3 regions of the Mesorhizobium sp. BR1-1-4 genome follow, and region 1 is predicted to be linked to each of the others. Evidence: predicted binding sites of a transcription regulator. Region 1 holds the regulator's gene; each other region holds the start of a gene.
The links. Region 1 encodes PhoB, which activates phosphate uptake and scavenging genes when phosphate is short. Its sites were predicted from a motif close to TGTCATNNANCTGTCAT; they were not measured.
Positions count from the first base shown of each region.

Region 2: a site for PhoB is predicted at 6,912-6,928, ahead of LB571_RS21665 (DUF1045 domain-containing protein). Genes of this name have one in related genera too.
Region 3: a site for PhoB is predicted at 5,178-5,194, ahead of phnF (phosphonate metabolism transcriptional regulator PhnF). Genes of this name have one in related genera too.

Region 1 is NZ_JAIUIB010000001.1:66,285-75,857, forward strand. Features, by position in the region: gene LB571_RS00320 (hypothetical protein) at 1-189, shown strand, start outside; gene LB571_RS00325 (YMGG-like glycine zipper-containing protein) at 272-517, shown strand; gene LB571_RS00330 (CHASE domain-containing protein) at 609-2,231, opposite strand; gene LB571_RS00335 (ATP-binding cassette domain-containing protein) at 2,372-3,196, opposite strand; gene LB571_RS00340 (sugar ABC transporter permease) at 3,207-4,559, opposite strand; gene xylF (D-xylose ABC transporter substrate-binding protein) at 4,796-5,836, opposite strand; gene LB571_RS00350 (ROK family protein) at 6,101-7,336, shown strand; gene phoB (phosphate regulon transcriptional regulator PhoB) at 7,339-8,028, opposite strand; gene phoU (phosphate signaling complex protein PhoU) at 8,048-8,755, opposite strand; gene pstB (phosphate ABC transporter ATP-binding protein PstB) at 8,781-9,573, opposite strand, start outside.
Region 2 is NZ_JAIUIB010000010.1:62,828-72,400, forward strand. Features, by position in the region: gene LB571_RS21635 (hypothetical protein) at 1-531, shown strand, start outside; gene LB571_RS21640 (bifunctional 5-dehydro-2-deoxygluconokinase/5-dehydro-2-deoxyphosphogluconate aldolase) at 702-2,636, shown strand; gene iolD (3D-(3,5/4)-trihydroxycyclohexane-1,2-dione acylhydrolase (decyclizing)) at 2,675-4,525, shown strand; gene iolE (myo-inosose-2 dehydratase) at 4,633-5,550, shown strand; gene LB571_RS21655 (DUF3329 domain-containing protein) at 5,614-5,826, shown strand; gene iolB (5-deoxy-glucuronate isomerase) at 6,003-6,815, shown strand; gene LB571_RS21665 (DUF1045 domain-containing protein) at 6,968-7,675, shown strand; gene LB571_RS21670 (alpha-D-ribose 1-methylphosphonate 5-triphosphate diphosphatase) at 7,711-8,850, shown strand; gene phnN (phosphonate metabolism protein/1,5-bisphosphokinase (PRPP-forming) PhnN) at 8,847-9,476, shown strand.
Region 3 is NZ_JAIUIB010000007.1:42,072-51,644, forward strand. Features, by position in the region: gene LB571_RS16550 (DapH/DapD/GlmU-related protein) at 1-481, opposite strand, end outside; gene phnL (phosphonate C-P lyase system protein PhnL) at 478-1,185, opposite strand; gene phnK (phosphonate C-P lyase system protein PhnK) at 1,232-2,008, opposite strand; gene LB571_RS16565 (alpha-D-ribose 1-methylphosphonate 5-phosphate C-P-lyase PhnJ) at 2,005-2,916, opposite strand; gene LB571_RS16570 (carbon-phosphorus lyase complex subunit PhnI) at 2,913-4,025, opposite strand; gene phnH (phosphonate C-P lyase system protein PhnH) at 4,027-4,638, opposite strand; gene phnG (phosphonate C-P lyase system protein PhnG) at 4,638-5,099, opposite strand; gene phnF (phosphonate metabolism transcriptional regulator PhnF) at 5,211-5,960, shown strand; gene LB571_RS16590 (zinc-binding alcohol dehydrogenase family protein) at 5,963-6,979, opposite strand; gene LB571_RS16595 (ABC transporter permease) at 7,044-8,009, opposite strand; gene LB571_RS16600 (sugar ABC transporter ATP-binding protein) at 8,006-9,559, opposite strand.

The sequences.
Region 1 (9,573 bases):
GTGCAGGGGCAGGCGCAGCATGTCGTCGCCAAATGCCTCGCGGTCGATCCCGCCTTGGAGGACGACTACGATCAGATTGTCTGGAAGGTGCGGCCAGATGGTAGTCTTGACGCTTCGTTGGCCGTATCCAACGTCGTCATGGCATTGAACACGAACCGCCCAGAAAAAGACGACCTTAGCCAACAGTAAATTGCAGCAGCAAAGGCCGTCGTTTCGTGCTAAATGGCGGTTGGAGCTTACCAAAGTGTGGACACAAGTGAGGAGTGACTCTATGCGGAAAATACTTATTGCCATGGTTGCGGTGGTTGCCGTCAGCGGCTGTACCTCGACCGAGCAGGACGTCGTCGGCGGCGGCTTGATCGGCGCGGGCGTGGGTGGGTTGGTCGGCGGCGGCAAGGGTGCCCTGATCGGCGCGGCCGTCGGTGCCGGTTCCGGCCTGCTGGTTCGCAACCTGCGCAACGGCTACTGCCAGTATCGCGACCATCGCGGCCGGATCTACACGGCCCGCTGCAACTGATTCAGCGATAACAAGTCAAAATCCGGAGGCCCAGGGGCCTCCGGATTTTCGTGGCTGGGGGTCGGCCGCTAGGGCCGCTGACGGGTGGGTTTCAGCCGGCCAGTGGAATTTTGATTTCCACCTTGAGGCCATCGGCCTGAAAATCGCGTCTGATCGTGCCGCGCAGCTCGCGCGTGACATTGAGATCGATCAGCTTGGTGCCGAATCCCGTCCGCGATGGCGCCTCTACCCTCTTCTTCCCCGCCTCCCGCCAGTTCAGCGCCAGCGTCCGCTCGCGCCCCCGCCCTTCCAGCGACCAGTTCACCTTGAGAGCGCCAACGAAATTGCCGGCTTCGCCGTATTTCAGCGCGTTGGTGGCGAGTTCATGAAAGGTCAGCCCAAGCGCCTGCGTCGTTGTTTCATCGAGCAGCACCTCCGGGCCTGACAGGAGCCCGTCCGGCAATTCCTTGCCGAACACCTGGCCAAGCTCGATGCGCAGCAGATCGGCAAGGTCGGCTTTCTGCCAGCGCGAGCGCGTCAACATATCCTGCGAGGCGGCCATCGCCTGCAGCCTGGCCGAGAAGGAAGCGGAAAACTCATTGACGTCGGTTGCCCGCGAAGCCGTCTGCCGCGCGATCGCCAGCACCCTGGTGATGGAGTTCTTGATGCGATGCTTCATCTCCTGCAGCATCAGGTCCTTTTCGAGCAGGCTTTTTTCCGTCGTCTCGTGCAAGGCCGACACCGCGTCATAGGCTCGCTCCTGATAGCGCGCCACCAGCGCGATGGCGCCTGCCAGGAGCAGGCCGAACAGCCCCAGCATCACGGGGATGGCGCGCGAAGAGGGTTGCGAGAAGGCGCTGGTTGGCCTGAACAATACCGTCCAAGGGCGTCCCGCCACGGTCATCTTGCGGGTGACCAGCAGCCGGTCTCCCAGGGATGAGGCCGGTGGCGTCTCCGAGCGGAACAACAGGTTGTCGCCGTTCACCGCTCCATCATAGATCTCGGTGTTGACCGGCAGCAGCGGCGCACGGCTGAGCGCGATCTGGAACAGGTCCCGGGCCCGAAAGGCCGCATAGAGAAAGCCGGCGGTCGAGGACCGCGATGCGTTGATGACCTCCGGTGCGGTTTCCACATTGAGCCGCACATAGACCAGGAAGCCCGTGAAAGTCTGCGCCACGCCCGTGCCCTGGCCGAGTTGCACCAGCCCGCTCGCATGCTGCTGGTCATCGGCCATGGCTTTTTCGATCGCCGCACGCCGCACCGGCTCGCTGAACATGTCATAGCCGATGATGGTCTGGTTGGACGGATCGAGCGGCTCGAAAAGCGCGATCGGCGTGCGCCAGGCCTGCGTCGTATCCGGATAGACCGGATGACTGGCGCCGAAATCGTGGAGGGTGTCGCGTTCCACCGCTGCCTCGTCGCCCGTCCTGACCAGCCGCAGGAAGCCGATGCCTCGCAGGCCGGCGAAATTGTTGTCGACATCCAGCGCCTTGAAGAATGCCTTGAACTCGTTCTGGGAAATATCGCCGTTGCGTGCGTCGAACAGGGCCTGTGTCGAGCGCAGCAGCGACAGGTGCAGGTCGATGCGGCTCTCGATCCGGTTGAGGGCGTCATCGGCCGCCCCTTCGAACTTGATGCGGGCGGCTTCCTGCGTCGCGAAATAAGCGAACCCCGCCATGGTCATGCTGATCAGTGCAACGGCAATGAACGCGACGATTGGAAAAAGCTTCTTCAACGGATGATGCGGTCCATGAGCAAAACAGGACCTTTTATGGGCAAGTCGCCGGGCCAACACAATGGTCAGGCCACACCATCGTGATCACTGGCATATCACGTGACCGGCAACGGGGCGTGCCCGAAGCGGCCTGACCGGCCTCAGGCGGCGATCTTCAGCGCGCCCGGCCCCGGTATGGCACCTGGAGGACATTTGCCCAGGATGATCATCCCAAGCACCTCGTCCTGCGTGACGTCAGTCGTGCGGGCGGTACCGACCACCTGGCCATTCTTCATCACGCAGACACGGTCGGCCAGCTCGAACACGTCGTGGATGTCGTGGCTGATCAGGAAGATGCCGATGCCATCGGATTTGAGCTGCCTGACCAACTCGCCGACCTGGGCGGTTTCCTGGGGCCCAAGTGCCGCCGTCGGCTCGTCCATGATCAGGATGCGGGCATTGAACAGGATCGCGCGGGCGATCGCCACCGATTGCCGCTGACCGCCTGACAGCTTGATCACCGGCTCCTTGAAGCGCTGGAAGCGGGGATTGAGCCGCCCCATCACCTTGCGCGCCTCGGCCTCCATGGCGACGTCGTCGAGCGTGCCCCAGGCGGTCATCAGTTCGCGGCCGAGGAACAGGTTGGCGGCGGCATCGACATTGTCGGCCAGCGCCAGCGTCTGGTAGATCGTCTCGATACCGTATTTCTTGGCGTCGCGCGGGTTGGAAATCGCTGCCTCCTCGCCATTGACGAAGATCTGGCCCGCATCGCGTTTGTAGGCGCCGGACAGGATCTTGATCAGCGTCGACTTGCCGGCGCCGTTGTGGCCGAGCAGTGCCACGACCTCGCCGGGGAAAAGATCGATCGAGGCGTCGTCGACGGCGCGGATGCCGCCGAAGGCGATCGAGATGTTGCGCATGTCGACCAGCGGCGTGCCAGTGGGCGCAGTTGTGAGGGCCCTTACGGGAGCGGTTTTGTCAGCCATGGTCGTATCCCTAAACCCGCTTGCGATAGACGGTGTCGAGCCAGACGGCGATGACCAGCACGGCGCCGACGACGATGCTCTGCAACGGCGAATCGACACCGAGCAGCACCATGCCCGACTGCAGCGACTGCATCAGCAATGCACCGAGCATGGCGCCGATGATGGTTCCCGAGCCGCCGGCAAGCGAGGTGCCGCCGATGACGGCCGCGGCAATGACCAGCAGCTCATCCAATGTTCCCAGCACATTGGTGGACGAGTTCTGCCGGGCCGACGAAATGGCGGCGGCGATCGTGGCCAGCACGCCCATGATCATGAACACCTTCATGGTGATCCAGCGCGTGTTGATGCCGGCGAGATTGGCCGCTTCCGGATTGCCGCCGATAGCAAAGACATAACGGCCGAAACGGGTGCGGTTGGTGATGAAGGTCATGACCAGACCGACGGCGACCGCCATCAGCACCGGTATGGCGATGCCGTGGGCGATGAACAGCCCGCCCTCCGGCACGGTGATGTTGTTGGCGGCCGCGTACCGGTTCACGATCCCGATCGGCCATGGATAGGAGTTGGCTAGCCAGACCGCGCCCATGATGACGGCGCAGGTGACGACGCCGAGCAGCGTCTCGGCCCAGATCGGCCGCAGGGGGAAGCGGAAGCGCTTGCGCTGGACCCGCCCGTTGAACAGCGCGAACACGACGGCCAGGCAGGCGACGATGCCGACGACCCAGCTCCAGGTGGCGCCGATCGATCCGGCCGGTCCGCCGCCCATAAGCTGGAACGTGGCGTCGAGCGGTGCCACCGTCTGGCCTGACGTGACCCACCAGGCGGCGCCGCGCCAGACCAGCAGGCCACCCAGCGTGACGATGAAGGCCGGCACTTCGAGATAGGCGATGACGAAGCCCTGGAAGGCGCCGATCAAAAGCCCGAGCGCCAGACCGATCACCAGTGCCAGGACCCAGATCCATGGGTTGCCGAGTTCAAGTCCTACGAACCGAACCAGGAAATGTACCTGCGCAAAGCCCATGACCATGCCGATCAAGCCCTCGGCGGAACCGACGGACAGGTCGATGTTGCGCATGACGATGACCAGCACCATGCCGCAGGCCATGATGGCGACCGCGGACGTCTGCACCGACAGGTTCCACAGATTGCGTGGCGTGAGGAACGTGCGGCTGTCGAAATCGAGCGGATTGACACCAAGACGCAGGCTCGAAATCACATGCAGCGCGACCCAGATCAGCAGCAGCGCGCCGATCATGCCGAGCATGCGGGTATCGATCTCGGTCGCCTTCAGGAAACGCGCGACCGCGCCGAGTTCCGACGCACGCGCCGTATCGGCCTGCGAGGTTGAGGTCGTGTCGGTCATGATGTCCTCCCAGCGGCTTGCCGTCTGACGCGGAGCCGGACCAGAGCCCAGAAGTTAGCCGCCAGCGGCGGAAACACAAATCTTGTCGGGAAAACGCCGCGGCTTGGAAGCAATTCCAGGAAAAGTGCGTAAGGGTTTTTGTCCGGAATTGCGAAGACAAGGAAATTGGAACGGCCAGTGTTCAGAACACTGACCGTTCCACGCCGCGGCGTTTCCGATTTTTCAGGCGATCAAGCTCAGTTGCAGGCCGCGACGCTGCCCGCGGCAACGCCCGTGCAGACTTCGTCCTTCTTGATCCAGCCGGCGTCGATGACGAGGTTGAGATTGTCCTTGGTGATGGCCACCGGGGTCAAGAACAGCGACTTTACGGTGTTGCCGCCAGGCGTCGTGAAGTCCTTCACGCCGGCGATGTCGGTCATCTTCTTGCCGTCGGCGAGTTGCGAGGCGATCTCGGCGGCGTTCTTGCCGAGTTCGCGCGCGTCCTTCCACACGGATACGGTCTGGGTGCCGAGCGCGATGCGGTTGAGCGCGGCGTGGTCGCCGTCCTGGCCGGAGACCGGCACGGTGCCGGCGAGCCCCTGCGCCGTCAGCGCCGCGACGACGCCGCCGGCGGTGCCGTCATTGGCGGCGACCACGGCGTCGACCTTATTGTCGTTGGCGGTGAGGAACTGTTCCATGTTCTTCTGGGCGTTGGCGGGCAGCCAGCCGTCTGTATAGGCTTCGCCGACATTCTTGATCTTGCCGCTGTCTATGGCCGCTTTCAGCACTTCCATCGAGCCCGAGAACAGGAAGTCGGCATTCGGATCGGCGCCCGAGCCCTTGATGAAGACGTAATTGCCCTCAGGCTTCACCTTGAACACTTCGCGGGCCTGCATGCGGCCGACTTCCTTGTTGTCGAAGGTCAGGTAGAAGACGTCCTTGTTCTCGATCAGCCGGTCATAGCCGACGACCGGAATGCCCTCGTCGAGCGCCTTCTGTACCGCCGGGCCGATGGCCGACGCGTCCTGCGCCAGGATGATCAGCGAATTGGCACCCTGCGAAATCAGGCTCTCGACATCGGTCAGCTGCTTGCCGGGATTGGACTGCGCATCGGCGGAAATGTACTTGTCGCCCGCGGCCTCGATCGCCTTCTTCATGGCCGCCTCGTCGGTCTTCCAGCGCTCCTCCTGGAAGTTGGACCACGACACGCCGATGACCTTGCCCTTCGCCTGCGCGACCGACGCCAGCGTCAGCGACATGGCGACACCCGCCAGAATGGCGACTGTGAATCTCTTCATGATATCCTCCCTGCGCCCGCGTGTGGCGCGACCAAACTGGCCCTAAGGCCGGCACAAAGGCCCTATTTTTTCGAGCCTCGAAAAAACACTGGTCCATCGCCTGAGCACTGTCAACATTGATTCTGACGCATTTTGAGGTGCCAGAAGCCTTTTTTCGAGCCCCGCAATAAATAAATGACAGCCCCAGCCGCTTCTGCCAGTATTCGACCCGTTGCCGGAGGTGTTCGAGGGGGCGTCAAGAACCACGGCGACGGGGAGGGAATGATGTCGGTCGGAATCCGCCACGACGATCTGCGCCGGCGCAACCGCGCAATGGTGATTGGAGCCGTGCGCCGGGGTGGCCAGCCCTCGCGCACCGAGATCGCCGCTACTACCGCCCTCAGCCACTCGACCATATCGGCGATATCAGCCGACCTGATCGGCGAAGGTATCCTGAGCGAAGGCAAGCCGAACGAGGCCGGCTCACTGAAACGCGGCCGGCCGCAGGTGGGCCTTTGTCTCAACCCCGAGGCCGCGGCGGTCATGACCGTGGTGCTGTCGCTGAATTTCCTCTCCGTCGCCGTCATCGACTACGCCGGCCAGGTGATATCGGAGGAGCAGCGCCGGCTGGACACGCTGACCATGTCGCGCGAGGCGCTGATCGGCGAATGCGTGGCCATCGTCCGGCGCCGCCTCGAGGATCCCGACCTCGATGTCGCCAGCATTGCCCGCATCGCGCTGGCGATCCAGGGCATCACAGACACCGAGGCGCGCGCCATGCTGTGGTCGCCGATCACGCCGCAGACGGACATTGCCTTCGCCGATATACTCGAAGCCGAATTCGGCATCCCCGCCACCATGGAGAACGACTGCAACATGATGGCTGTGGCGCTGCGCTGGCGCGACCCCGAGCGCTACCGCGACGACTTCATCGCCATCCTGCTCTCGCACGGCATCGGCATGGGCCTGGTGCTGAAGGGCGAGCTGTTCACCGGCACCCATTCCTCCGGCGGCGAGTTCGGCCACATGATCCATCGCCCGGGCGGCGCGCTCTGCCGCTGCGGGCGGCGCGGCTGCGTCGAGGCCTATGCCGGCAACTATGCCATCTGGCGTAATGCAGGACAGATGGGTGAGGACGCCAAACCGGTCGACGTCAGCGACGCCGACATGCGCGCATTGGCGGCCACGGCGCGCGAAAGAGACGGACCGGAGCGCGAGGCCTATCGCAAGGCCGGCGAGGCGCTGGGCTATGGCCTTGGCAGCTTGTTCGCGCTGATCGATCCGGCGCCCGTTGCGATGGTCGGCGTCAGCGCCGCCGCCTTCGATCTGATCGAGCCGGCCTTGCGCGAGGCCATCGCCCAGACCGCCGGCGGCCAGCATTCGACGTCGATTTCCTTCGATACAGAGCCGAACGAATTGCCGCTGATCCGCGAGGGCTGCGCCATGCGCGCGCTCACCTTCGTCGACCAGGAGATCTTCGCGCCGGGTGTGCAGGTGAGATCCGGCAAGAACGTGGCCTGATCTCAGTCCTCGCGAATCGCGTAGCCTGCGCCACGGATGGTGCGTATCACATCGGGCATGCGGCCATTGTTGACCGCCTTGCGAAGGCGCCCGACATGCACATCCACGGTGCGCTCGTCGATGTAGATCGTCTCGCCCCAGACATTGTCGAGCAACTGGCTGCGCGAGAACACGCGGCCAGGATGGCGCATCATGAATTCGAGCAGCCTGAACTCGGTCGGTCCGAGCCGGATCTCGCTCTTCTTGCGATAGACCCGGTGCGATTCGCGGTCGAGCACGATGTCGCCGACCTTGAGCACGCTGGACAGCACTTCCGGTTTGGCGCGGCGCAGCAGCGCCTTGACCCGGGCCATGAATTCCGGCGTCGAGAACGGCTTGACCAGATAGTCGTCGGCGCCGGTCGAGAGGCCGCGCACGCGATCGCTCTCCTCGCCGCGCGCCGTCAGCATGATGATCGGCAATCGCTCCGTCTCGGGCCGCATGCGCAGGCGCCGACAGAGTTCGATGCCGGAAACCGCCGGCACCATCCAGTCGAGCACCAGCAGGTCGGGCACGTTTTCCTGGAGGCGTATCTCGGCTTCGTCGCCGCGTGTCACCACCTCGACCTGGTAACCCTCGGACTCCAGGTTGTAGCGGAGGAGCACGCCTAGCGGCTCCTCGTCCTCCACCACCATGATGCGTGGCGCGATCATCGATCGATCATCCCTGCCGTCAAGCCGCCGGCACCGACATCGCCGTCTCGTCCTGCTTCGGACGGTTGGCGGGCAGTTGCGTGCCGGTCAGCACATAATACGCATTCTCGGCGATGTTGGTCACATGGTCGCCGATGCGTTCGAGATTCTTGGCGCAGAACAAAAGATGCGTGCAAGCCGTGATGTTGCGGGGATCCTCCATCATGTAAGTCAGGAGTTCGCGGAAGACCGAAGTGTATTTGACGTCGATGCGTTCGTCGTCATTCCTGAGCTTGGCGAGGGCGGCGGCATCGCCGGCCGCATATTCCTCGACGACGCCCTGCACCTGGATCAGCACCAGCTGCGCCATGGAGTCGATGGAATGCGACAAGTCGCGCGGCGTGGCGGTGAGGCCGACCGAGCCGACGCGCTTGGCGATGTTCTTGGCAAGGTCGCCGATGCGTTCGAGATCGCCCGCCATGCGGATCGAGCCGACGACATGACGCAGATCGTCGGCCATCGGCTGGCGCTTGGCGATCAGGGTGATGGCGCGATCATCGAGTTCGCGCTGGCGCGCGTCCATGATGGCGTCGTCGGAGACGACGCGCTGTGCCAGCGCGTTGTCGGAATTCAGCAGCGCCTTGGTGGCGCCGCCGACCATCGTGCCGGCGAGATCGCCCATGTCGCTGATCAGCTTGCTGATCTGTCCGAGATCCTCGTCGAAGGCTGCGACTGTGTGTTCGGCCATGATCCTGGTCCTCGTATGCGTGAGATCAGCCGAAGCGGCCGGTGATGTAGTCCTGCGTGCGCTTCTCGCGAGGCGACGTGAAGATCTTCTCGGTCTTGTCGAATTCGACCAGCTCGCCCAGATACATGAAAGCCGTCTGCTTCGAGACGCGCGCGGCCTGCTGCATGTTGTGGGTGACGATGACGATCGTGTAGTCGGCCTGCAACTCGTCGATCAATTCCTCGATCTTGGCGGTCGACAATGGGTCGAGCGCCGAGGCCGGCTCGTCGAGCAGGATGACCTCCGGCTTGACCGCCACGGTGCGGGCGATGCAAAGCCGCTGCTGCTGGCCGCCCGACAGGCTGAGGCCGCTGGCGTTGAGCTTGTCCTTGACTTCGTTCCACAGCGCGGCGCGTTTCAACGCCTGCTCGACACGGCCGTCCATCTCGGCCTTGCCGATCTTCTCGTAGAGGCGGACGCCGAAGGCGATGTTCTCATAGATCGACATCGGGAACGGCGTCGGCTTCTGGAACACCATGCCGATCTTGGTGCGCAACAGGTTGAGGTCCTGCGAGCGGTCGAGAACGTTCTGGCCGTCGAGCAGCACCTGACCCTCGGCGGTCTGCTTGGGGTAGAGCTCGTAGATGCGGTTGAAGACGCGCAGCAGCGTCGACTTTCCGCAACCCGACGGTCCGATGAAGGCCGTCACGCTGCGCTCGGGCAGCGACAAGGTGATGTCTTTCAGCGCCTTCGACTGGCCGTAGTAGAAATTGAGGTTCTTGACCTCGATCTTCGCCTTGGCGGCTGCCTCTGTCGCAATCGTCATGTCTGGAGACAAC
Region 2 (9,573 bases), on a different contig from region 1:
AGTCTGGAAAGGGCAAAAAGGCGGTTCAGCTTCAAAGGCGGTGTATCGGATCATTTGCAAATTGTCTGCGATATGGTCGGCGTCGAAAACCGCTTTGGCCCAATGTTCGTCGCCATGAATCAAGCACGCAATTGCATCGCACATCGTCGCGGCATCGTGGGCATGGCGGACATTCTGGAGCCGGACCGGCCGTTTAACCTCTGCTGGCGTACACGAGGTTTTGTCCTCGAAGACGGTAGGGACGTCGGGCTCGCTCTTCAAAGAGGTGAAGAGGTCTATGTAGCGAAGGAGCAAGCCCTAGTCAGCATGGAAGTCGAGCGTTCAAAATTGTTCAGTCTCGGCCAACAAATCAGACTCAACCGCCACGAATTATCCGAGATTTGTTTTGGTTTTATGATTGCCACGCAAGTGGTCGGTCAGGGATTGGTTGCATATATCCGCGCCAAGGGAATTCGAGTACCCGAAGAGGAAACTGCCAAATTTTTGAATGAATCTGGGGCGAGTCTGCCAGATCCGTCAAAAGGCACCTGATCCAGGCACGCAGGCTAAACGGGAGTTTGGACTCTATCCATGAGGGAATGCTCATTCCATATTGACTATGGATTGGAATTATTATTTCATATTGCCGGCGCCACGCAGCCGCTCGCGCGTGTTACCCAAAACAATGTTGTCCATGACGACAAGACCAACGGGAGGTTCCAATGAGCGAAGCCGTGGACGCAAGACAGGCGCCGCTCGATGTCATCACCATCGGCCGCGCGTCCGTCGACCTCTATGGCCAGCAGATCGGCTCGCGGCTGGAGGACATCACCTCCTTCGCCAAGTCGGTCGGCGGCTGCCCGGCCAATATTTCCGTCGGCACGGCGCGGCTCGGGCTGCGCTCGGCTCTGCTGACGCGCGTCGGCGACGAACAGATGGGCCGCTTCATCCGCGAGCAGCTGAAACGCGAAGGCGTCAACACCGACGGTCTGAAGACCGACAAGGAGCGGTTGACCGCGCTGGTTCTGCTTTCGGTCGAGAGCGAAGGCGTTTCGCCGATGATTTTCTACCGATCCGACTGTGCCGACATGGCGCTGGCCGAGGAGGATATCGACGAAGCGTTTATTGCCTCGGCCCGTTCGATCGTCGTCACCGGCACGCATTTTTCCCGCCCCAACAGCGATGCCGCCCAGCGCAAGGCGATCCGCATCATGAAGGCCAGGGGTGGCAAGGTCGTGTTCGATATCGACTATCGCCCGAATTTGTGGGGCCTTGCCGGCCACGCCGAAGGCTTTGAGCGCTATGTCAAATCCGACCGCGTCTCGGCCCAGTTGAAGACGGTGCTGCCCGATTGCGACCTCATCGTCGGCACCGAGGAAGAGATCATGATCGCGTCCGGCGCTGACGACTGCCTGAGCGCGCTGAAGACGATCCGCTCCCTGTCCTCGGCCACCATCGTCCTGAAGCGCGGCGCCATGGGCTGCATCGTCTATGACGGACCGATCAGCGACGATCTCGAGGACGGCGTCGTCGGCAAGGGTTTCCCGATCGAGATCTACAATGTGCTGGGCGCCGGTGACGCCTTCATGTCCGGTCTGCTGCGCGGCTGGCTCGGCGGTGAAAGCCTTGCCACGGCGGCGACCTGGGCCAATGCCTGCGGCGCCTTCGCCGTGTCGCGGCTGCTCTGCGCGCCGGAATATCCGACCTTCGAGGAGCTGCGGTTCTTCCTCGAGAACGGCAGCAAGCATCGCGCGCTGCGCAAGGACGAGGCGATCAATCACATCCATTGGGCAACCACACGCCGGCGCGACATCCCCTCGCTGATGGCGCTCGCCTGCGACCACCGTGTGCAGCTCGAGGATGTGGCGGCCAAGACCGGCGCCGATCCGGCGCGCATCCGCGATTTCAAGGTGCTGGCGGTCAAGGCAGCGGCCAAGGTCGCCGCCGGCCGCGACGGCTATGGCATGCTGATTGACGAGAAACATGGCCGCGAGGCGATGTTCGAATTCGCTCGCCACCCCTTCGCCTGGCTTGGACGCCCGGTGGAACTGCCGGGCTCGCGGCCGCTGCGCTTCGAATTCTCGCAGGACATCGGCTCGCAGCTTACCGAATGGCCCGTCGATCACTGCATCAAGTGCCTGTGCTTTTATCATCCCGACGATCCGGCGGAACTGAAGGAAGAACAGCAGCAGAAGCTGCGCGCGCTGTTCGAGGCCGCGCGCAAAGTTGGACGCGAACTTCTCATCGAGATCATCGCCGGCAAGCACGGCAAGCTCGACGACACGACGATCCCGCGCGCGCTGGAGGAACTCTATGCGCTCGGCATCAAGCCGGACTGGTGGAAGCTCGAACCGCAGGCGTCGAGCGGCGCGTGGGCCAAGATCGAGGCGGTGATCCTGAAGCACGATCCCTGGTGCCGGGGCATCGTGCTGCTTGGCCTGGAGGCGCCGCAGGACGAGTTGGAGGCCGCTTTTGCCGCCACGGCCAACGCGCCCATCGTCAAGGGCTTTGCCGTCGGGCGCACCATCTTCGTCCACGCAGCCGAACAATGGCTGGCCGGCAGGATGTCCGACGACGAGGCTGTCGCCGACATGGCGTCGCGCTTCGAACAGTTGACGGAAGCGTGGCTTGCCGCGCGCGGCCGCAAGGCGGCATAACGAGGCGCAACGGCGTAGGGACTGCGGAGGAAAACACCATGAGCAAGACAATCCGCCTGACGATGGCGCAGGCGCTGACCCGCTTCCTGTCCCGCCAGGTGACCGAGATCGACGGGAGAAAAACGCCAATCTTCGGCGGCGTCTGGGCGATCTTCGGCCACGGCAATGTCGCCGGCATCGGCGAGGCGCTCTACCAGGTGCGCGACGAGTTGCCGACCTTCCGCGCCCACAACGAGCAGGCGATGGCGCATGCGGCGATCGCCTATGGCAAGGCCAATTTCCGCCGCCGCTTCATGGCCGCGACCTCTTCGATCGGCCCTGGCGCGCTGAACATGGTGACGGCGGCGGCCCTCGCCCACGTAAACAGGTTGCCCGTCCTGTTTTTGCCGGGCGACGTCTTTGCCAACCGCATTCCCGATCCCGTGCTGCAGCAGGCCGAGGATTTTTCCGACGGCACGGCGACGGTCAACGACTGCTTCCGCCCGGTGTCGCGCTATTTCGACCGCATCACCCGGCCGGAGCAGATCATCCCGGCGCTGAGCCGCGCCATGCAGGTGCTGACCGATCCGGCCGAATGCGGCCCGGTGACTTTGTCGCTTTGCCAGGACGTGCAGGCCGAGGCCTATGACTATCCCGAGAGTTTCTTTGCCGAGCGGATCTGGCGCCAGCGCCGGCCGCGTCCGGACCGTGACGAACTGGCGGCGGCCGTGGCGGCGCTCAAGGGAGCCAGGAAGCCGCTGATCATCGCCGGCGGCGGCGTGCTCTACTCCCAGGCTTCCGACGAACTGGCCAAGTTCGCCCAAGCCGCCGGCATTCCGGTCTGCGAAACGCAAGGCGGCAAGTCCTCGCTGCCGGACGATCACCAACTCAACATGGCAGCGGTCGGTGTTACCGGCACTTCGGCCGCCAACCGGCTGGCGGAAGAGGCCGACGTCGTGCTCGCCATCGGCACGCGGCTGCAGGATTTCACCACCGGCTCGTGGGCGCTGTTCAAGAATTCCGGCAAGACCATCATCGGGCTCAACGTGCAGCCCTTCGATGCCGGCAAGCACCGGGCGCTGCCGCTGGTCGCGGATGCCTGGGAAGGGCTGGCCGAGTTGGGAACCGCGCTGCAAGGCTGGAAAGCGCCTGCCGCCTGGACCGACAATGCGGCCGCCGGCAAGAAGGCCTGGCAGGCCGACGCGGCCAAGGTGACGGCATCGACCAACGCTGCTTTCCCCTCGGATGCGCAGGTGATCGGCGCCGTTCAGCGCGCCATGGGCTCAGGCGTGACGCTGCTGCATGCGGCAGGCGGCCTTCCCGGCGAACTGCACAAGCTCTGGCAGGCCGGTGCGCCCGGCTCCTACCACGCCGAATATGGCTTCTCGACCATGGGTTACGAGATCGCCGGCGGGCTCGGCACCAAGATGGCCAAGCCCGACGAGGAGGTCGTCGTCATGATCGGCGACGGCTCCTATTTGATGCTCAACTCCGAGATCGCCACCTCGGTGATGCTCGGCCTGAAGCTGACCGTAGTGCTGCTCGACAATAGGGGTTTTGGCTGCATCAACCGGCTGCAGATGGCCACCGGCGGCGCCAACTTCAACAATCTCTTGCAGGACTCGCGCCACGAAATCCTGCCCGACATCGACTTTGCCGCGCATGCGGCGAGCATGGGCGCGATATCAGAGAAAGTGCCGTCGATCGCCGAGCTGGAAAACGCGCTGCAAAAAGCCAGGAAGAACGACCGCACCACCGTGCTGGTCATCGACACCGATCCGTTGGTTTCGACCGATGCCGGCGGCCATTGGTGGGACGTGGCGGTGCCCGAGGTCTCGGCGCGGCCTCAAGTGAACGCCGCGCGCAAGGCCTATGACGAGAAGCGGCGGATGCAGAGCGTCGGCGATTGACGCCAGCTCCCTTCTCCCGGTCACTATACGGGGAGAAGGTGCGGGCATGCGGATGAGGGGCGGCGCTAGCGCCAAAAAAATTGAACTGTCTAATCCGGAGTGACGACTTGAAAGCCAAATTGGGCATGTCCCCCATCGCGTGGTGGAACGACGATCTTGCCGAACTAAGCGATGACGTGTCGCTGGAGGAATGTCTGCGCCAGTCGCGCTCTGCCGGCTTCACCGGCATGGAGATGGGCCGGCGCTTTCCCAACGACCCCGCCATCATGCTGCCGATCCTGAAGGCCGCCGACGTGACGCTGTGCGGCGGCTGGTTCTCGGGCACGCTGGTCGATGAGGAGATGGCTGCCAACAAGGACCGCATCCAGCCGATGATCGACCTGTTCAAGGCGGTCGACGCGCCCTGCATCGTCTATGGCGAGGTCGGCCGCTCGATCCAGGGCGACCGTTCCAAGCCGCTCGCCACCAAGCCGAAGCTGACTGGCGACGAGATGAAGGCCTACGCGCGGCGCCTGACCGAATTCGGCGAATGGTGCGCCGAGCAAGGCATGCCGCTGTCCTATCACCATCACATGGCGGCCGTGGTCGAGACCGAGCCGGAGCTCGACGCCTTCATGCGCCATTCCGGCGAAGGCATCCCACTGCTGCTCGATGCCGGACACCTCGCCTTTGCCGGCGGCGACGTGCTGCGCGCCATCGACAACCACCACAAGCGCATCAGCCACGTCCATGTGAAGGACGTGCGCATGGGCGTGATCGAGAAGCTCGACCGTACGAAGCAGTCCTTCCTCGATGCCGTGGCGCTCGGCGCCTTCACCGTCCCGGGCGACGGTTCGCTCGATTTCGGCGCCATCGTGCAGCGCTTCGCCGACCACGGCTATGAAGGCTGGTTCGTGGTCGAGGCCGAGCAGGACCCGAAGAAGAACCCGCCGCTGAAGATGGCGCAGGTTGGCCACAAGGAGCTGATGCGGGTGATGACATCAGCCGGCTACACGGTGGAGACGCAAGGGTTTCCGAATGCCTGAAGACTGGATTAGCCGTGACGCGCGGTCTATCTGAGGACAGGCTGCTGAATTTCGGATGGCGCGATGAAAGACTATGAACACCCGTTCTTCCGCCCGCTGTGGCGGCGCATCGCCGTCGTGGCCGTCTGCCTCATCTGGTCGGTCATCGAGTTCGCCACCGGCACGCCGTTCTGGGGCGTCATCGCGCTCGGCTTTGCCGGCTACGGCGCCTGGCAATTTTTTTATCTTTATAAGCCGGCCGACGAGACGAAGCCTCCGGCCGATCCGAAGGAATAGGCGGTCCATGGCGCGAGCAGTTTTGTGGATTGGATACTGCGAGCGTAACGGATCGCACACGTCGGCGATTGGCCGAAACGCCCCTCGCTTCGTCATCCTAGGGTCTTCGCGACGGAGCTTCGCTCCTGCTCCGCCCCAGGATGACGAAGTTGGAAGGCTAGGATAGGAGAGACAAAATGTCGAAACTGCTCGTCAAGGCCGACAAGGGCCATGGCCGCGTCGCCCATGTGACGCCGAAAAGCGCCGGCTGGACCTATGTCGGTTTCGACCTGCATCGGCTGAAGCCGGGCGAAAGCGCCTCGGGAAAGACGGACGACCGCGAAGTCTGCCTGGTGTTCGTGACCGGCAAGGGTACCGCGAAAGCCGGCGGCAAGGATCTCGGCCTGCTCGGCGAGCGCATGTCGCCCTTCGATGGCAAGCCGTGGTCGGTCTACGTGCCGCAGGGATCGGACTGGTCGGTAACGGCCGATACCGAGCTGGAACTTGGCGTCTGCTCGGCGCCTGGTCTTGGCGGTGGCCTGCCGGTCCGGGTGATCGGACCGGACGATCTCGGCCAGGAGGTGCGCGGCAAGGGCACCAATACGCGCTACGTCACCAACATCCTGCCGGAAGGCCAGCCGGCCGACTCGTTGCTGGTCGTCGAGGTCATCACGCCCGGCGGTCACACGTCGAGCTACCCGCCGCACAAGCATGACCAGGACAATCTGCCTGCCGAATCCTATCTGGAGGAAACCTACTACCATCGCCTCAACCCGCCGCAGGGCTTTGCCTTCCAGCGCGTCTACACCGATGCCGACAAAAGCGGACATCGTGCGCTGGACGAAGCCATGGCGATCGAGGACGGCGATGTGGTGCTGGTGCCCAAGGGCTATCACCCCTGTGCCGCCTGCCACGGCTATGACCTCTATTATCTCAATGTGATGGCCGGACCGAAGCGGACCTGGAAATTCCACAATGCGCCCGAGCACGAATGGTTGATGAAGGCCTGACCGTCTCGCGTTTCCGGCCGAACTTATTGGTCCAGCTGGGAAAAATCGTCGGCTAAGGACCCTAGGGGTCGATTTGCCTTCTAAAACCCGTCAAAGCTTCGTCAATCCGTCATGGAAATCACCTATGGCAGCAGTTCTGACGAGGACTTCCCATGCGTTATGCCATTTATTTCACCCCCCGGCAGGACGAGCCGCTGGCGCGCATCGCCGCCGACTGGCTGGGCCGCGATCCGTTCGGTGCCGCGACCAGGCCGGTTGAGGCCGTTGCCGATCTGTCGGCGGCGGAAGTGGCCTTCCACACCGCCTCGGCACGCCGCTACGGCTTTCACGCGACGCTGAAGGCGCCCTTCCACCTGGCTGCCACGGAGACCGAGACCTCGCTGCGCGCGGCGCTGGATCATTTTGCCGAGGTTACGCCTGTCGTCACGATCCCGCGCCTGGTCGTCAGCCAGATCGACAGCTTCTTCGCGCTGGTGCCGGAAGGGCCGCTGCCGCCGCTCAACCGCTTCGCCGACAATGTGGTACGCGATTTCGACCGGTTTCGCGCGCCGCTGTCCGAGGCCGAGATCGAGCGGCGCAGCCCGGATTCGCTGAAGCCGGCCGAGTTTCGCAATCTCTGCCAATGGGGCTATCCCTATGTCTTCGAGACCTTCCGCTTCCACATGACCCTGTCCGGCCGGGCCGGCCCACAGGAAAGCCCTCGCCTGCGCGCGGCGATCGACAGCCTGTTCGCCGATGTGTTGCGCCAGCCCGTGCTCGTGGACGCGCTGACATTGTTCGTCGAACCCGAACCCGGCGCGCCATTCATGGTGCTTTCCCAGCACGCGCTCGGACGCCGCCCGGCCCGAAGAATCGCCTGAACGAACCCGACCGTAAGAACCAAGGACTACCCGCAATGACCGCCGAAACCGTTCTTTCCAACGCCCGCATCGTTCTTGCCGACGAGATCGTCGAAGGCTCACTGGTGCTGCGCGACGGCTTGATCGCCGGCATCGATGCCGGTTGTGCCCGGACCGGCGAGGACATGGGCGGCGACTTCATCATTCCAGGGCTGGTCGAACTCCACACCGACCATCTCGAGGGCCATTATGCGCCGCGGCCGAAAGTGCGCTGGAATCCGATCGCCGCGGTGCTCGCCCACGACGCGCAGGTGGCGACCGCCGGCATCACGACCGTGCTCGATGCCTTGCGCGTCGGCATGGACGAGGACGCCGACCTGACATTGGACGACATTCGCAAGCTGGCCGATGCGATCGAGGACAGCGTCGCGCAGGATCGTCTGCGGGCCGATCACTTCCTGCATCTTCGCTGCGAGGTTTCAGCGCCGGATTGCCTCAACGCATTCGCCAATTTCGACGGTGACGAACGGGTCAAGCTGGCGTCGCTGATGGACCACGCGCCGGGCCAGCGCCAGTTCGTCAACCTTGAAACCTATGCCTACTACTACCAGCGCAAGCTGAAACTCTCGGATCGCGATTTCCAGAAATTCTGCGAGAAGCGGATGGACGAATCGGCACGCAACTCCGGGCCGAACCGCGTCTTCATCGCCGCCGCCTGCCGGGAGCGCGGCATCGTGCTCGCCAGCCATGACGACGCGACGTCGGCTCATGTCGACGAGGCCATCGAGCAGGGCGTTCGGGTCGCCGAGTTCCCGACCACCGAGGAAGCGGCGCGGGCCTCGAAGGCCGCCGGGCTCGGCGTGCTGATGGGCGCGCCCAATGTCATGCGCGGCGCCTCGCATTCGGGCAATGTCTCGGCACGCACCTTGGCCAGCGATGGCCTGCTCGACATCCTGTCGTCCGACTACATTCCCTTCAGCCTGATCCAGTCGGCCTTCTTCCTGGGCGACATGGTGGAAGGCATTTCGCTGCCGCAGGCCGTCGCCATGGTTTCCAAGAACCCGGCGCAGGCAGTCGGCCTCGACGACCGCGGCGTCATCGAGCAGGGTCGTCGCGCCGATCTGGTGCGCGTGCGCGTCGACGATCATGTTCCGGTCGTGCGCACCGTCTGGCGGCAGGGGCGCCGGGTGGCATGATGGTGTCGGCCTCGATCGAGCGCGAACTGTCCGCCGAAACCTTTCCGATCCGTCACGGCGTCTTTGTCGCCGTCGTGGGCCCCAGCGGTGCCGGCAAGGACACGGTGATCGGCTACGCCAAGGCGCTGTTTGCCGACGAGACGCAGCTGGAGTTCGTGCGCCGCGTCATCACCAGGCCGAGCGATGCGGCGAGCGAGGACCACGATACGCTGGCCGACGCCGCCTTCGCCGAGGCCGATGCCGACGGCGCTTTCGCCGTCTCCTGGGAAGCGCATGGCCTGCGCTATGGCCTGCCTGCCGATGTCGACTGGTCTGTTTCCAATGGACATGTCGCCGTCGCCAACGTCTCGCGCGCGATCATCCCCACCTTGCGCGAGCGCTATGCCAATCTGGCGATCGTCGAGATCACCGCTTCGCCCGAGGTGCTGGCCGAGCGGCTGGCCATGCGCGGTCGCGAGTCGCGCGGCGAGGTGCTGGCGCGGCTGGCGCGCAGCGCCAATATGAGCTTGTCCGGCCCTGGCGTCACCTCGATCGACAACAGCGGTCCGCGCGAAGTGGCCGGCGAGCGTTTCGCCGAAGTGCTGCGCAAGGCCATGGCGTTTTCCGACATGTCGGGCCTGATCTGATCCGGACTTGTTTCATCCGCCTGCTTGCGCTGTCGCTGGAAATGCTCCGGGCTGCTGGCCGCATAGGGTGATTCTGGATTACGCTCCGGGAATTCGC
Region 3 (9,573 bases), on a different contig from region 1:
CGCGGATCGGTTTTGCCGGTACGCCGGCGACGATCGTGTAGGGCGCGACGTCCTTCGAGACGACCGCGCCGGCGCCAACGGCGGCGCCGTCGCCGACGGTGACGCCGGGCAGGACGGTCGAGCCGTGGCCGAGCCAGGTGTCGTGGCCGATGATGACGCGCTTGGCGCGGCGCTCGGCGAAGAATTCGCTCTCATGCTCGGCGTCGTCCCAATAGTCGGAGGCGCGGTAGGTGAAGTGGTGCAGCGTCGGCCGCCAGGTCGGGTGGTTGGTGGCGTTGAGGCGCACGCTGGCGGCGATGTTGGCAAATTTGCCGATCGTCACGCACCAGACCGCGCAGTCCTGCATCATGTAGGAATAGTCGCCGAGCTCGCTTTCCGAAACCCGGCTGCGGTCGGCGATTTCGGTCCAGCGGCCGAGTGTCGAGTTGTGCACCTCCGCCGTCGGGTGGACCAGCGGCGTCTCCGATAGCTTCCTGGTCATGCGGCGATTTTTCCCGGAGCGAAGGCGGTGACGTCGATGATGCGGTCGGCCACCGCCTCGCGCACATCGTGATCGTGGAAGATGCCGAGCAGGGCGACGCCCGCCGCCTTTTTGGCGGCGATGAGTTCGATCACCACGTCGCGGTTCGTCGCGTCGAGCGATGCGGTCGGCTCGTCGAGCAGCAGGATGGGGTGCTCGGTGATGAAGCCTCGCGCGATGTTGACACGCTGCTGCTCGCCGCCCGAGAAGGTTGCCGGTGGCAGCATCCAGAGTTTTTCCGGCAGGTTGAGCTGGGCCAGCAACGCGCGTGCCTTGGCTCGGGCTGCCTCGCGCTCCTCACCGCGTTCAACCAGTGGCTCAGCGACGACGTCGAGAGCCGAGACGCGCGGCACGGTGCGCAGGAACTGGCTGACATAGCCGATCGTTTGCCGGCGTACGGCAAGCACGGTGCGCGGGCTGGCATGGGCGAGGTCGATCAGTCCGTCCTCGTGCCTGACGATGATCTGGCCTTCGTCGACGGCGTAGTTGCCGTAGAGCATCTTCAGGATCGAACTCTTGCCGGCGCCGGACGGACCACCGAGCACGGTGCATTCGCCCGCCTTGATCGAGAACGAGACACCCGCGACGACAGGGAGTTTGATGCCGTCGCGCAGATGCATGGTGAAGCTTTTGGCAACGTCGGAAACAACGAGTGGGGTCGGCATCAGAAGGTTCTCCAATCGTCAATCGTCGGCGGGACACGCGCCATCATCACACCTGCAAAATCGAGGAAACCAGCAATTGCGTGTAGGGCGCGCGCGGGTCGTCGAGGACGCGGTCGGTGAGGCCGCTTTCGACGACGCGGCCGTCCTTCATCACCATCATGCGCTGCGACAGCAGCCGCGCCACGGCGAGGTCGTGGGTGACGACGATCGCGGCAAGGCCGAGGTCCGTGACCAGGCCGCGCAAGAGATCAAGCAGGCGGGCCTGCACCGAGACATCCAGGCCGCCGGTCGGCTCATCCATGAACACCAGCCGTGGCCCGGTGACGAGATTGCGGGCGATCTGCAGCCGCTGACGCATGCCGCCGGAAAAGGCGCGCGGTTCGTCGTCGATGCGGTCTTCCTCGATCTCGACGCGCGACAGCCAGTCGACCGCGGTAGCGCGGATCTTGCCGTAGTGGCGGTCGCCGACCGCCATCAGCCGTTCGCCGACATTGGCGCCGGCCGAGACCGTCATGCGCAGGCCGTCGGCTGGGTTCTGATGGACAAAGCCCCAGTCGGTGCGCATCAGGAAGCGGCGCTCGGCCTCGCTCATGCGGTAGAGCTCGCGGAACTGGCCGTCGCGCATGCGGTAGCTGGCTGTGCCGGAGGAAGGCAGCAGCCGCGTCGACAGGCAGTTGAGCAGCGTCGTCTTGCCGGAGCCGGACTCACCGACGACAGCCAGAACCTCGCCCGGCCACAGGTCGAAGGAGACATTGTCGCAGCCGACCCGCGAGCCATAGAACTTGGAGAGCGCCGAGACGCGCAGCAGCGGTTCGTCGGTCATTGCGCCGGCTCCATGTTTCCTGCTGCAAGATCGGTTTCGGGGGCAAGGTGGCCGCGATGGCCGTCGGCGCGCCGCTTCTCGCAATAATCGGTGTCGGAGCAGACGAACATGTGGCCGCCATGGTCGTCGAGGATGACCTCGTCGAGATAGACATTCTCGGCCGCGCACAGCGCACAGGGCTGATCGAAAGTCTGCACCTCGAACGGATGATCCTCGAAGTCGAGGCTCACCACATCGGTGAAGGGCGGCACGGCGTAGATGCGCTTTTCGCGGCCGGCGCCGAACAGCTGCAGGGCCGGCGAGCGGTGCATCTTGGGATTGTCGAATTTTGGCGTCGGCGACGGGTCCATCACATAGCGGCCCTCGATCTTGACCGGATAGGCATAGGTGGTGGCGATGCGGCCGTGCTTGGCGATGTCCTCATAGAGCTTCACATGCATGAGGCCGTATTCTTCCAGCGCATGCATTTTCCGCGTTTCGGTCTCGCGCGGCTCGAGGAAGCGCAGCGGTTCGGGGATGGGCACCTGGTAGACCAGCACCTGGCCCGCCGTGAGTGGATGTTCGGGGATGCGGTGACGGGTCTGGATGATGGTGGCGGTGGCGGTATCGGTGGTGACCGCGACGTTAGCGACTTTCTTGAAGAAGGCGCGGATCGACACGGCATTGGTGGTGTCGTCGGCGCCCTGGTCGATGACCTTGAGCACATCGTCGGGGCCGATAATCGACGCGGTGACCTGCACGCCGCCAGTGCCCCAGCCATAGGGCATCGGCATTTCGCGCGAGGCGAACGGCACCTGGTAGCCCGGAATGGCGATGCCCTTGAGGATCGCGCGGCGTATCATCCGCTTGGTCTGCTCGTCGAGATAGGCGAAGTTGTAGGTGGCGATGTTTGTCGGTTGCGCAGTCATTCCGCTGCCTCCTTTTTTTCTTCCGCCTTCGCTGGATTTTCGCGTGCTTCGTACTCGGCGCGCATGCGACGTACGAGATCGAGTTCGGCCTGGAAGTCGACGTAGTGCGGCAGCTTCAGGTGCTCGACGAAGCCGGTGGCCTGGACATTGTCGGAGTGCGAGATGACGAACTCCTCGTCCTGGGCGGCGGCGACGATATCCTCGCCGAGCTCGGAGGCGCGCAAGGCGCGGTCGCAGAGCGCCATGGCCATCGCCTTGCGTTCGCTCTGGCCGAAGACGAGGCCGTAGCCGCGGGTGAATTGCGGCGGCGCCTTGGCCGAGCCCTTGAACTGGTTGACCATCTGGCATTCGGTGACGCGCACCGTGCCGAGCGGCACGGCGAAGGGCAGTTCGGGAACGTCGAGTTCCAGTTCGACCTCGCCGATGCGGATTTCGCCGACGAAGGGATGGTTGCGGGCATAGCCGCGCTGGGTGGAATAGCCGAGCGCCAGCAGAAAACCCTCGTCGCCGCGCGACAGTGCCTGCAGGCGGATGTCGCGCGCCATCGGGAATTCCAGCGGCTCGCGGGTGATGTCGCCGGGCACATGGTCCTGCGGCATCTGGCCATCCGGTTCGATCAGACCTTCACGGGCGAGGATCGCCGAGACGCGCGGCATCGCCTGCGCTTCCGTCTCGCGCTGCAAGGGCTCGGCGACATCGGCGCCAGCGGCAAGTTCAGGGTCGAGCAGCCGATGCGTGTAGTCGAAGGTCGGGCCGAGCAACTGGCCGCCTGGCAGATCCTTGTAGGTCGCCGAGACGCGCCGTTCGACCAGCATGGCGCCGGTGTCGATCGGCTTGCTGTAGCCGAAGCGCGGCAGCGTTGTGCGATAGGCGCGGACCAGGAAGATCGCCTCGATCATGTCGCCGCGCGCCTGAACGATGGCTAGCGCGGCCAGTTCACGGTCATAGAGCGAGCCTTCGCTCATCACCCTGTCGACGCCGAGCGCCAGCTGTTCGACGATCTGGTCGAGGCGAAGTGCGGGCACCGAGCGGTCGCCGCGCCGGCGATCGGCGAGCAGGCTGTGGGCGTTGGCAATGGCGGCCTCGCCGCCTTTTACCGCGACATACATTTTACACCTCCATCGTCTTGATGCGCGTCGTGCGCGGCAGGCAGGCTATGCCGTCCGATGTGGCGAGGATGATGTCGACGCCGCGCGGAAAGCGCCTGATATTCTGCTTCCACTGCTCGACGAAATGGCGCGGCATCCGTGCCGGCGCGATCGTGGCGCTGGTTTCGATGCCCGGGCCTTCCAGCAGTAACGGAGTGCCTGAAACGAGGTCGCCGACCTGCAGGATCAGCGTCGTCGATCGGTCGGGATAATCCTGCGTGCCCTGCGAAAAACCGTCGAGCGCCATCATCTCGGCCGGCGTGGCAACAAACGCGAAATGCGCGTCGGCCGGCGTGTTGGCCAGCGGCGCGCCTGTGTGGAAACCAAGCCAGGACCCGATCGCGGCGGAGGCATGCAGGGGAGGGTCGAGCCAGAGCGGCGTGTCGTTGTCGCATAGCGCCAGTGCTACGGCGCCCGACGTCGCCGAGAGCGGAGCCGGTGGGCGGGCCAGGGGTGGCAAGGGGTGGACACTGCCCGGCCGCGCTATGGCATCCATGACGGCCCGAAACACGGTCTGAGCGTTGAAGACCGGATCGGCGAAACCGCCCTCGATCGATTGCGCAGCGATATCCATCAATCTTCTCCGCGAACCATGGTGAAGAAATCCACCTTCGTTGCCGCCGTCTCGGCGCGGCGTTTTTCCTGGGCAGCGGCAAGCGCCGACCGCAAAGGCGCGATCAGCCTGGTCTCGACCTCGGTGCGGCGGGCAGGGTCCTGCCAGAGCGCGTCGGCTATTGCTCCCAGCTTCGCCTTCTGCTTGTCGCGGCCAAGCGCGTAGCAATGGCCGACCTGCCCGGATGGCAGCCGGACAGTGGCACGCGTGACGGTCGCCTCGCCGACATTGAAGGGCGCGCCGCCGCCGCCGATGCGGCCACGCAGCGTGACCAGGCCCGTCTCGGGACCGCGCAGAAGTTCGGCTTGCGAAGGCAGGCCGGACTCGTTCCAGAGCCGCACGATGTCGTCGCCGCTCGATTGCGCCAGCGTCGCCATGGCGGCCTTGCGCTCGGCCTGGTCGCGGCCTTCCTGTCCTCGCATCGCCAACTTCCTCTCAGCTAAATTTGTCTATTGATATAGACAACTATACAAATTATACATATTACCTAACGCGAGTCCATGACGGGTGCGTGACAGGCCGGGGGGCAAAACATGATCGGGCATGATGTGGCCGACAGCATCGAGCGGCGCAGCGGCGTCTCACTGTGGCGCCAGATCGCCGACAGGATCCTGCAATCCATCGCCGCCGGCGATTTCGCCGAAAACGCCGCGCTGCCGCCCGAAGTCGCGCTGGCCGAGCGCTACGGCGTCAACCGTCACACCGTACGCAGCGCCATATCGGCCCTCGTGCAGGAGGGCGTGCTGCGGGCCGAGCAGGGACGCGGCACCTTCGTCCTGTCACGCAAGCGGCTGTCCTATCCGATTGGCGCGCGGACACGCTTTTCGGCTGGCCTGCAGGGGCAGACGTCGGAACGGCACATCGTGCTGCTCGCTTCGTCGGTCGAGCCCGCCAGCCAGCGCGTGGCCGAAGGCCTTGGCCTTGCCAGGGGTGCCGAGGTGATCCGGTTGGAGACACGCGGCGAGGCTGACGGACGGCCAGTGTCGCGCGCCGCTGGATGGTTCGATGCCCGGCGCTTTGCCGGCATCGACAAGGCGATGGCGCAAACCGGTTCTATCACCGCCTCGCTCGCACGTTTCGGTATCGACGATTATCTCAGGCAATCGACCGTGCTCTCGGCGCGCCATGCCGACGCCGCCGATCTCGCCGATCTCGATCTGCAGCCGGGCGCCATCGTGCTGGTCACGGTTGCGGTCAACGTCACACCCGACGGCCAGCCGATCCAGTTTTCGGAGTCGCGTTTTCCGGCCGAGCGGGTGGAGTTGAAGCTGTCGGCGCTGTAGGGCTATCCGATCTCGATCACGGCCTTGATCAGGCCCGACTTTTCATGCGCCCAGCGTGCGAGATCTCCTGGCGTATCGGCCAGCGTGGTGCGGTGGGTGACAAGCTTGGCCAACGGCACGGCACCATTGCGGATCGAGGCCGCGACATGGTCGAAGTCGGCGCGCAACGCATTGCGGCTGCCGATCAATGTCATTTCTCGCTTGTGGAACTCGGGATCGGAAAAAACAATATCGTCCTTGACGACGCTGACCAGCACCAGCGCTCCGCCATGCGCGACGTGGGCAAAGGCAGATTGAACCGATCGCGTGTTGCCGGTGGCGTCGAAGACCACGTCGAAGCCTTCGCCGTCGGTCGCATCACGCACCAGATCGGACACGGGTCCTTGCGAGCCGTCGAGAATCGAAAAGCCGAGTTCACTCGCCGCGAAGACCAGTCTTTCGGTGCTCATGTCGAGAAGTGTCACGTCCAACCCGGCAATGCGGGCGAAGATAGCGGTGCCGAGCCCGATCGGGCCGGCGCCGATGACCAGGGTGCGGGCGCCAGGCTCGGCCCGGGCGCGCCGGACGGCATGCGCCCCGATGGCCAGGAATTCGACGGCGGCGGCGTCGGCGAGCGACAGGCCGTTGGTGGGATAGAGATTCTTAGCCGGCACCAGGACCTGTTCGCACATCGCGCCGTCGCGGTGCACGCCGAGCACTTCGATCCTGACACAGCAATTGGGCTTGCCGTGCCGGCAGGCGATGCATTTGCCGCAGGAAAGGTAGGGGTTGATGATCACCGGTTCGCCAAGGGCGAGGTCGACGCCTTCGCCCCGCTCGATCACGGTGCCGGAGACCTCATGGCCCATGATGCGGGGATAGACGAGGAACGGGTGCTTGCCCTCGAAGATATGGTAGTCGGTGCCACAGATGCCAACATGGCTGACCGCCACCAGAGCCCAGCCGGGAGGTGGGGCGCCGGGAGCCGGGTGGTCTTCGACAGCAAGGTCGCCGGGCGAGCGGCAGACGACGGCTTTCATGCTTTGATCCAGTCTGTTCAAGAAATCGCCGGCCCGCGCCAAGCCGGCGATCGATTGGAATGCGTCATTTGCCGCGGCGGCGCAGTCCGTCGAAGTAGACGATGATGATGATCAGCGCGCCGGTGATGATGCGCTGCCAGAACGAGTTGACGTTGAGCAGGTTGGCGCCGTTGTTGATGGTGGCCAGGATGAAGGCGCCAAGCAGCGGCCCGTGCACCGAGCCGACCGCGCCGAACAGCGAGGTGCCGCCGATGACCGAAGAGGCGATCGCCTGCAGTTCCCAGCCCTCGGCCTGGGTCGGGTTGCCGATGCCGATGCGGGCGGCGAGCAGCACGCCGACGAAGGCCGCGCACAGGCCGGACAGCGTATAAGCCATGTAGATGGTGCGCTGGACATTGACGCCGGACAGGCGCGAGGCCTCGGCGTTGGAGCCGACCGAAAAGAGGTAGCGGCCCCAACGGCTGTGATGCAGGAAGACATAGGCGGGCACACCCACCAGGATCACCATCCAGAACAAATTGGGGATGCCGATAAAGGAATTGCGCGAGAAGGCGGTAAAGCTGTCGCTGTTGATGTTGATCGAGTTGCCGTTGGTCATCAAAAGGCCGATGCCGCGCAGCGAGGTCAGCGTCGCCAGCGTGATGATGAACGGCGGCAAGCCCATCTTGACGATGCCGAAGCCATGGAAAAGGCCGATGGCGACACCGACGAGCAAGGTGATCAGGATGGCGACCGCGATCGGAACGCCGGCATTGATCAGCATGGCGACGACGACGGTGGCGAAGCCGACCACCGCGCCGACCGACAGATCGATGCCGCCGGTGATGATGACGAAGGTCTGGCCGACCGCCATGATGGCGATCATCGAGCCCTGCCGCAGAAGATTGGCGATGTTGTTACCCGAGGCGAAGCTTGGCGTCGCCAGGGACAGGACGATCCAGAGCAGCACCAGCAGCGCCAGCAGCGTCAGCCCGAACAGGACGTTGTAGTTGCGCTTCGGTTTTTCGGCGGGGATCGCCTCGATGCTCATGTCTGTCCTCCCAGTTTTTCTTGTTTCTCGGCGAGCGCCTGCGTGAGAATGTCCTCGTGACTGGCGGTGTGGAACCCGTGCGTGGCCACCAGCTTGCCGCGCCGGAACACGTGCAGCGTGTCGGCCAGTTCGTAGACCTCCGGCAAATAGGACGAGATCAGGATGATGCCGGCGCCCTTCGACAACAGCTCGCCGAACAGGCGATAGATCTCCGCCTTGGTGCCGACATCGACGCCGACCGTCGGCTCGTCGAAGATGAACAGCTTGGCGCCGTGCGCCAGCCATCTGCCGATGACGATCTTCTGCTGGTTGCCACCCGAAAGGCTCGACGCCAGCGCCCCGCGCGTCGGCGTCTTGATCCTCAGGCCGGCGATCTGACGGTCGGCCTCGGCCTTCTCTTTCGCGTTCGAGATCAACAGATTGCTGGAGATGCGCTTGTAGATCGGCAAATTGAGGTTGAGGCCGACCGGCAGATTGAGGCAAAGGCCCTGGTCGCGGCGGCTTTCCGGCGCCAGTGCCATGCCGAGCTTGATGGCGTCGTGCTCGGAGTTGATCTGGACGTCCTTGCCTTCCCACAGGATCTGGCCGGCCGACTTCTTATGACGTCCATAGAGCGAGGTGACGAACTCGCTGCGGCCGGCGCCGATCAGTCCGTAGAGGCCGACGATCTCACCGGCACGCACCATCATCGAGATGTTCTCGAAGCCTTTGCCCGACAGGTTCCTTGTTTCGACGATCGGAGCGCCCGGCGTGAAATGCTCCTTGTGATAGACCTGTTCGATAGAGCGGTTGATCATCATCTTGACCAGCTCGGCATCATTGGTCTCGGCGATATTGCGTGTGCCGACCAGCGTGCCGTCGCGCAGCACGGAAACCCGGTCGGCGAGTTCGAAGACCTCCTCCATGCGATGGCTGATGTAGATGATCGTCACGCCTTCACCCTTCAGGCGCCGGATCAGCGTGAAAAGCTGGTCGGCCTCCTTGCGGGTGAGGTAGGCCGTGGGTTCGTCGAAGATCAGGAATTTGGTGCCGCGCACCGTGGCGCGGGCAGCGGCGATCAGCTGTTGCTGGCCGATGGTGAGATCACCCAGCACGACATGCGCCGGCAGGTCGAAGCCGAGATCGTCGATGATCGTCTGCGCTTCCCTGACCATGGCGCGCTGCTGCAGGATGCCGAAACGGGAATTTTCCTCGCCAAGGAACATGTTGGCGGCGACCGTCAGGTGACGGCACAGCACGACTTCCTGGTGCACGGCATTGATGCCGAGCGCCATCGCTTCATGCGGCGTCGCCAGGGCTGCCGGCTGGCCTTCCCAGAGGACCTCGCCAGAGGTGCGCGGCATGACGCCGGTCAGGAGTTTGATGAGGGTCGATTTGCCGGCGCCGTTCTCTCCGACGATGGCGTGGATTTCGCCTGACTTGAAGGCGAGATTGACCGGCTTCAGCGCATGGGTGCCGGGGTAGCGTTTTTCCAGCCCGCGCAGTTCGAGGATGGTCCTGCCAGGTTCCAGCACGGGGGCCGGATGCAGTTCCTGCGCCGTCGGCGTCATGACAATCCTCCCAG